Regions from separate parts of the Thermanaerothrix solaris genome, predicted to be linked through region 1. Evidence: a T-box and tRNA genes for the amino acid it is inferred to sense, from the RefSeq annotation. Region 1 holds a T-box; the other holds one or more tRNA genes.
What was found. A T-box is a leader RNA that pairs with one kind of tRNA and senses whether it is charged. The one in region 1 lies ahead of ileS (isoleucine--tRNA ligase), so its partner is inferred to be a tRNA-Ile.
Positions count from the first base shown of each region.

Region 2: it has a tRNA-Ile gene. The T-box ahead of ileS (isoleucine--tRNA ligase) is inferred to sense a tRNA for this amino acid. The anticodon was not compared.

Region 1 is NZ_JAUHMF010000002.1:950,885-955,311, forward strand. It holds gene ileS (isoleucine--tRNA ligase) at 1-2,405, opposite strand, end outside; T-box leader at 2,482-2,747, opposite strand; gene QYE77_RS12650 (hypothetical protein) at 2,822-4,102, shown strand; gene QYE77_RS12655 (TIGR01777 family oxidoreductase) at 4,396-4,427, shown strand, end outside.
Region 2 is NZ_JAUHMF010000002.1:604,332-608,758, forward strand. It holds rRNA gene QYE77_RS11005 (16S ribosomal RNA) at 23-1,527, shown strand; tRNA gene QYE77_RS11010 (tRNA-Ile) at 1,674-1,747, shown strand; tRNA gene QYE77_RS11015 (tRNA-Ala) at 1,761-1,833, shown strand; rRNA gene QYE77_RS11020 (23S ribosomal RNA) at 2,193-4,427, shown strand, end outside.

The DNA.
Region 1 (4,427 bases):
TTGAGCCGTTCGTCAATGACCTGCTCATCATACGCCGGCCACTCGGCTAAATGCACCGAGAGGGGCGCCTCTTGATCTACCGAGCGCACCAGGTTTTGGTAAAGCGCCTCGGCCAGGAAGGGCATGGTGGGTGCCAGCAATTTGCTCAGCGTGACCAGTGCCTCGTAGAGAGTGGCGTAGGCGGCGCGTTTGTCGGCATCCGATTCGCTCTTCCAGAAGCGCCGCCGTGAACGACGCAGATACCAATTGGAAAGTTGATCCACAAAGGTCTCAATGGGGCGGGTTGCGTCTAACACATCGTAATGTTCTAACGCGTCGGTGACATCTCGTACCAGCGCATGCAATGATGAGCGTAGCCAGCGATCCAAGGGGGTATATTCAGGTTCCTCATCTGAGGGTTGCCACTTATCCAGATTGGCGTATGTCACGAAGAAGGCATAGGTGTTCCACAAGGTGAGCACAAAATTGCGCAGCACCTCGGCCACCAAATCACTTGAGAAACGACGTTCCTGGCCGGGCGGGCTGGCGGTGTAGAGGTACCAACGCATGGCATCAGCACCGGTGCGATTGATCACGTCCCAGGGGTCTACTACGTTTCCGCGTGACTTGGACATCTTTTGCCCTTGAGCGTCCAAGATCAACCCGAGGCAGATCACATTCTTGTAAGCAACTTCATTGAATAGCAGCGTGCTGATGGCGTGGAGGGAGTAGAACCAACCGCGCGTTTGGTCAACAGCCTCGCAGATGTAGTCCGCCGGGAATTGGCGTTTGAACATCTCTTGGTTCTCAAAGGGATAATGCCATTGGGCAACCGGCATCGCTCCCGAATCAAACCAGACATCAATCAACTCCGGGACGCGGGTCATGGTGCCACCGCAATCCGGGCATTTCCAGCGGATTTCATCCACATGAGGGCGGTGCAGGTCGAGCCCTGAGAGGTCTCGCCCGGCTTTTTGCGAGAGTTCGGCGACTGATCCGATGCACTCCTGATGGTGACACTGCTGGCATTCCCAGATGGGCAGAGGCGTGCCCCAATAGCGCTCGCGCCCTAAAGCCCAATCAATGTTATTAGCCAGCCAATTGCCAAAACGCCCATATTTAATGTGTTCAGGATACCAGTTAATTTTCTCGTTCAGAGCAACCATTTGCTCTTTGAACTGGCTGGTGCGGATGTACCAGGTGGGGCGAGCATAATACAGCAAGGGGGTAGAACAACGCCAGCAGAAGGGGTAGGTATGCGTGTAGGTTTCGGCGCGTAACAATAGCCCACGGCGGCGTAAGTCCTCGGTAATTTCGGGGTCGGCATCTTTGACGAATTTACCGGCCCATGGGCGCACTTCGGGGATGAAAGCACCTTCTTCATTGACGGTCATCAGGATAGGCAAGTCGTATTCCAGCGCTGCGCTCATATCCTCTGCGCCAAAGGCAGGTGCCATATGCACGAGGCCGGTGCCCTCTTCGGTGGTTACGAAATCACCCAAAACGACGTAATGGGCGGGTTTATCCACCGGCAGGAAGGTGAACAACGGGTGATAGCGTTTACCCTTCAACTGGCGCCCTTTCATTTTGGCAATCACGGTAATCGGCTCATCTCCGAAGACGCGTGAAACCAGCGGTTCGGCCAGGATCAGGCGTTCTTTCCCGTTTTCTGGAGTTTTGCGTTCAATGACCACGTAGTCTACGTCCGGGTGAGCGGCTACAGCTACGTTGGCGGGCAGTGTCCAGGGCGTGGTTGTCCAGATCAACAAGGACGTCCCGGGTTCGTCCACCAGAGGTAAGCGCACATAAACCGAGGGATCGGTGGCTTCATCGTAACCGAGAGCAACCTCATGATCCGAAAGCGGCGTGCCACAGCGCGGGCAATAGGGGACAACCTTGAAACCCTGATAGAGTAGATTGCGTTCCCAGAAGTTTTTCAGAATCCACCACACCGATTCGATGTAATCGTTGGTGTAGGTGATGTATGCAGTGTCCAGGTCAACCCAAAAGGCGATACGTTCGGTGAGTTTCTCCCACTCGCGAATGTAGGTGAAGGCTGATTTGCGGCAGAGTTCATTGAAGCGGGCAATCCCATAGGCTTCAATTTCCCGCTTGGTGTTAAACCCCAGTTGTTTTTCCACTTCAATCTCGACCGGGAGCCCATGAGTGTCCCATCCTCCGCGGCGAATGACGTGAAAGCCGCGCATGGTTTTATAGCGGGGAAAGACATCCTTGAACGCGCGTGCCAGGACGTGATGTACGCCAGGCTTGCCATTGGCAGTGGGGGGTCCTTCGTAGAAAACATATTCCGGCTGGCCTTCTCGTTGGCGCAGGGTTTCGTGGAAAATATCATGCGTTTTCCAAAAACGTAGGATGGACTCCTCAAGCGCGACGATATCGAGTTTCGGTGAGATGGGTCGGAACATACGCTACTCCTCTAATCACCTTGGGTTTGATCTCTCCGAAAATGAGATGATATCTAAATAAAAACCCTCTCTCCACTTCAGGGACGAGAGGGGGTTCTCGCGGTACCACCCTGATTCCTGCCCACAGGCAGGCACTCTGCCAGGTACGCCCGGTTTACCCGTTGATACCTGCGCCCTGGGTAACGGCTGGCGAGGCCGGCGCCCCTACTGGCGAACCCTCTGGTCCGCGTTCAGTTTGCAGCTCCGGAAGGATTTTCGGCTCACCGATCTGCCCCGGCTCACACTCTCCCGGGTTCGCTGACAGCCTCGCATGAGCCTACTCGTTTCCATCATCGCTTTTCAGATGCGCCAATTATGCCACGAAGTGGGCAAAAAATCAACCGCCCGCGTTCTATCAAATAAAATGTTACCGAGATATGATCGTTCACTCAAAAGAAAATGTTACCGGAGTGAACGAGATGGCCGAAACCGATCCAATGACCGTAGATGAGCGTCGCAAGTACTTACACAAGATACGGCTGCGGTACTGGCGGGCGGAAGGGCGCAAAGAGCGCAGCCGTCTGCTGGATGAAGCCCAGGCCGTGACCGGGCTGCACCGCAAATCGCTGATCCGTTTGCTGAATGGGGAGCTAGGACGCAAGCGGCGTAAGCGGGAGCGCGGCAAGAGGTATGGGCCGGAGGTAGATGCGGCGATTGCGGTGATCGCTCGCAGTCTGGATTATCCCTGTGCCGAACGTCTGCAACCGAACCTGGTCTGGATGGCCAGGCACTTGCAAGCGCACGGTGAATTGCTCCTGAGCGAGACAACGCTGGAATTGCTGGGAAAGATCAGCATTTCCAGTGTGCGGCGGCGCTTGCCGGCTTCGCAACGGGCTGCCCAGCGCCTGGCGCATCGGGTGGGACGCCCGGCCCCGACTTCCAGCGTGAGGTCGTTCATCCCGATGCGGCGCATTGCCTGGGAGGAACGTCAGCCCGGGCACCTGGAAGTCGACCTGGTGCACCACTGCGGCTTAAGCTCCCAGGGACAATACGTCCACACCCTGCAACTGGTGGACGTGGCCAGTGGCTGGAGTGAGTGTGTGGCAGTGCTGGGACGCTCCTGGCTGGTCATGCAAGACGGCTTTGAGCGCATTCGCCAGCGTTTACCCTTCGCAATCCGCGAATTGCACCCGGATAACGGCAGCGAGTTCCTGAACGCCCATCTCCTGCGTTACTGGAAGGACAAAGTGAAAGCAGACGTTTCGCGCAGCCGTCCCTTTCACAAGAACGACAATCGCTTTGTGGAAGAAAACAACTTCTCGCTGGTGCGCGCCTATGTCGGCTATGGTCGGCTGGACACGGTGGAACAGACCCATTTGCTCAACCAACTCTATGACAAACTCTGGCTATACCATAACTTCTTCCAGCCCGTCCTGCGCCTGCAAGAAAAACGTATCCGCTCCGAACAGACGCCTGCCAAAGTCAAACGCATGTACGCCCCTGCCATCCCGCCTCTCGAACGGCTCATCCAGGCCGGTGCACTCTCCCCGGAGAAACAGGCGGCCTGCCTGGCCCTGCGTGAGCAAACCAATCCCATGCGCTTGCGTGAAGAGATCCAGGCGCTGGTTGACCGCCTCGCCCACCTGCCCTGTGCTCCAGAGGGTCAGGTGGAGGATGTCCGCCTGACCTTACAACAGCCAGAGCATTCACATGTCTGATCGGCTGGTCGTTGGCTATCAGCGCTTGTGTGGCACCCCCGAAGGCCAACTGGCCAGATTGTTCTTTGACATTCAGCTTTTCCATCCCACCTTCCCTGAAAGGAGTGGCCGCTTGGGTAACATTATCTTTTGGCAGAACAATAGCCGTTCGGTAACATTATCTTTTGGCTTGACACGCCGCCGACAGGGTTTCGGGGTGAGGGGATCAAAGTATAATCAAAAAGAACCATGCTCCACATCCCTTTTATTTTTCGTATAGATATAAGTTTCTATGAGGAAGTGAGGCTGATCTCATGAGGATTCTGATTATTGGCGGTAGTGGTTT
Region 2 (4,427 bases), 350 kb from region 1:
GCCTGAAAAGGCGATTCAAACTCTTGCGGAGAGTTTGATCCTGGCTCAGGATGAACGCTGGCGGCGCGCCTAATACATGCAAGTCGAACGGAGTGTGTTCTCGTAACGCACTCAGTGGCGAACGGGTGAGTAACGCGTAGGTGACCTACCCCGAAGAGGGGGATAACAGCTCGAAAGGGCTGCTAATACCCCATGTGGTTCTGTGGATTAGAGGCCGCAGAACTAAAGGCGCAAGCCGCTTCGGGATGGGCCTGCGTCCCATCAGCTAGTTGGTAGGGTAACGGCCTACCAAGGCGATGACGGGTAGGGGGCCTGAGAGGGTGGCCCCCCACACTGGCACTGAAACACGGGCCAGACACCTACGGGTGGCAGCAGTAGGGAATATTGGGCAATGGGCGAAAGCCTGACCCAGCGACGCCGCGTGCGCGATGAAGGCCTTCGGGTTGTAAAGCGCTTTTGGAGGGGATGAGGAAGGACAGTACCCTCCGAATAAGCCTCGGCTAACTACGTGCCAGCAGCCGCGGTAAAACGTAGGAGGCGAGCGTTATCCGGATTTACTGGGCGTAAAGCGCGTGTAGGCGGTCCGGCAAGTTGGATGTGAAATCTCCCGGCTCAACCGGGAGAGGTCGTTCAATACTGCTGGACTAGAGAGCAGTAGAGGGGGGTGGAATTCCGGGTGTAGCGGTGAAATGCGTAGATATCCGGAGGAACACCAGTGGCGAAGGCGGCCCCCTGGACTGTCTCTGACGCTCAGACGCGAAAGCTAGGGGAGCAAACGGGATTAGAGACCCCGGTAGTCCTAGCCGTAAACGATGTGGACTTGGCGTTGGTGGGTTAAAATCCATCAGTGCCGAAGCTAACGCGATAAGTCCACCGCCTGAGGACTACGGCCGCAAGGCTAAAACTCAAAGGAATTGACGGGACCCCGCACAAGCAGCGGAGCGTGTGGTTTAATTCGATGCAACACGAAGAACCTTACCAGGGCTTGACATGCAGGTGGTAGGGAGCCGAAAGGTGACCGACCCTTCGGGGAGCCTGCACAGGTGCTGCATGGCTGTCGTCAGCTCGTGTCGTGAGATGTTCGGTTAAGTCCGCCAACGAGCGCAACCCTCGCCGTGTGTTACATGTGTCACACGGGACCGCCGGCCTTAAGCCGGAGGAAGGTGAGGATGACGTCAAGTCAGCATGGCCTTTATGTCCTGGGCTACACACACGCTACAATGGTCGGTACAATGGGTCGCGAAGCCGCGAGGCGGAGCCAATCCCCCAAAGCCGGCCTCAGTTCAGATTGCAGGCTGCAACCCGCCTGCATGAAGACGGAGTTGCTAGTAACCGCAGGTCAGCCATACTGCGGTGAATACGTTCCCGGGGTTTGTACACACCGCCCGTCACGTCATGGGAGCTGGCAACACCTGAAGCCGGTAGCCTAACCCGCAAGGGAGGGCGCCGTCGAAGGTGGGGCTGGTGACTGGGACGAAGTCGTAACAAGGTAGGTGTACCGGAAGGTGCGCCTGGATCACCTCCTTTCTAGGGAGCGCTGAGCAACCCTCTGCGGAGGGACGCTCAACTTGCGCAAACTGTGATCCTTCAAATCCTCGCAGCGGTGGCGAGGTCGGGTCGCAGGGTGAACTTCCTATCACTTCTCAGTTGTTAAGGTGCGGGCGGCACCGGATGGGCCTTTAGCTCAGCTGGTTAGAGCGCGCCTCTGATAAGGGCGAGGTCTCAGGTTCGACTCCTGAAAGGCCCACTGCCCCGAACACGGGGATGTAGCTTAGTTGGGAGAGCGCCGCCTTTGCACGGCGGAGGTCAGGGGTTCGAATCCCCTCATCTCCACTGAGTTACACGGAGGAAGCCGGAAACGGCAGAGGTAAAAGAAGGACGAGGTTGACGGAGTACGTGAATCGAAGTAGTCTGGTGATCTGAACCGTAAGGCAAACCGCAAGGGTGTAAGATGACGACCCGGCGGTGAGCCGGGTCGCCGCGTGAAAATTAACAAGTTAGGGTTGTGCAGGTTGGCTTGTGCTGAGTGGTTCTGACCGCAGGGTGAGGGGCACTGAGCGCCAGCCAACGGCGCCCGATCGTCAGATCGGAGCAGCACCTTAAAAAGTGAATAGTGTGATGTAGGCCAAACAACGTAAGGCCCAATTTCGACGGGACAAAAAACAAAGAGTCCTGGGTTCTCCGTATCACGTACGGAAGCTACTAAGGGCTTACGGTGGATGCCTAGGCGCCAAGTGCCGATGAAGGACGTGGGTCACTGCGATAAGCCTCGGGGAGCCGTGAACAGGCGTTGATCCGGGGATCTCCGAATGGGGAAACCCGCCAGTGGTGAACCACTGGCATCGCCCGCTGAACCCATAGGCGGAGCGAGGGGAACCTGGGGAACTGAAACATCTAAGTACCCAGAGGAAAAGAAATTATTCCCTGAGTAGTGGCGAGCGAAAGGGGAACAGCCCAAACCATCCCGGCTTGCCGGGGTGGGGTTGTAGGGCCTGGCACATGGGAGTGACAAAGCAATTTGCTAGCAGAAAGGTGTGGGAAAGCCTGCCAGAGAGGGTAATAGCCCCGTATGCGAAAGCGAATTGCCTCCCGCCAGGACCCTGAGTACCGCCGGGCACGCTAATCCGGCGGGAAGCTGGGGGGTCCACCCTCCAAGGCTAAATACACTTGGCGACCGATAGTGAACAAGTACCGTGAGGGAAAGGTGAAAAGTACCCCGGCGAGGGGAGTGAAATAGAACCTGAAACCGTAAGCCTACAAGCAGTTGGAGGGCTAATAGCGGGTCGGTGCTCCGGCGAAAGCCGGGTGCGCGCCGCTAGGCCTGACAGCGTGCCTCTTGGAGAATGAGCCTGCGAGTTAATCTCTGTGGCGAGGCTAAGGGAGTGACACCCGGAGCCGTAGCGAAAGCGAGTCTGAATAGGGCGCTGAGTCGCAGGGATTAGACCCGAAACCGGGTGAGCTACCCATGGCCAGGGTGAAACGAGCTTAACCGCTCGTGGAGGCCCGAACCCACTAACGTTGCAAAGTTAGGGGATGAGCTGTGGGTAGGGGTGATATGCCAAACGAACCCGGAGATAGCTGGTTCTCCCCGAAATAGCTTTAGGGCTAGCGCCACGCGTTCAGTAGCGGAGGTAGAGCACTGAATGGGCTAGGGGGCTTATTGCTTACCGAACCCAATCAAACTCCGAATGCCGCTACTCCATAGCGTGGCAGTCGGACTGCGGGTGATGAGATTCGTGGTCGAGAGGGAAACAGCCCAGACCATCGGCTAAGGTCCCAAAATTCAGGCTAAGTGGGAAACGATGTGGGGTTACTGAAACAACCAGGAGGTTGGCTTAGAAGCAGCCATCCTTTAAAGAGTGCGTAATAGCTCACTGGTCTAGTGACCCTGCGCGGAAAACTCAACGGGGCTAAGCCTGATACCGAAGCCATGGGTCCCAGCCTAGGCTGGGGCGGTAGGGGAGCGTTCTACACGCGGGGAAGGTCGACCGGAAGGACGGCTGGAGCGTGTAGAAGTGAGAATGCAGGCATGAGTAGCGTAAAACACGTGAGAACCGTGTTCGCCGTATGTCTAAGGTTTCCGACGCCAGGTCAATCCGCGTCGGGTTAGTCGGGCCCTTAGCCGAGGCCGAAAGGCGTAGGTGATGGACATCCGGTCAACATTCCGGAACCACCCGAGAGGAGCGATGGAGGGACGCAGCGAGGTAGGCCAGCCTGCGATTGGTCGTGCAGGTGCATGGTGTGTCAGGCGATGAGGCCGGTAGGCAAATCCGCCGGCTGAGCTGAGACACCATGGCGGGCCGTAAGGCGAAGTGAGCTGAGCCTTGCTGCCAAGAAAAGCTTCTAAGCGTTGAATCTCGGGTGCCCGTACCGCAAACCGACACTGGTAGACGGGTAGAGTATACCCAGGCGAACGGGAGAACCCTCGTTAAGGAACTAGGCAAATTGGCCCCGTAACTTCGGGAGAAGGGGTGCCCCTTGGCGTGAGCCTAAACCGCGTAGCGCCGGGGGGTCGCAGTGAAATGGCCCTAGCGACTGGTTACCAAAACCACAGGTCTCTGCTAAGCCGTAAGGCGATGTATAGGGGCTGACGCCTGCCCAGTGCCGGAAGGTTAAGGGGAGGGGTTAGCGCAAGCGAAGCTCCGAACCGAAGCCCCGGTGAACGGCGGCCGTAACTCTAACGGTCCTAAGGTAGCGAAATTCCTTGTCGGGTAAGTTCCGACCCGCACGAATGGCGTAACGACTAGGGCACTGTCTCAACGAGGGACCCGGCGAAATTGAAATGGCTGTGAAGATGCGGCCTACCCGCAGCAGGACAAAAAGACCCCGTGGAGCTTTACTGCAGCTTGGCATTGAGTTTGGGCATGGTCTGTGTAGGATAGGTGGGAGGCTGAGAAGCTGGGGCGCCAGCCTCGGTGGAGCCGCCG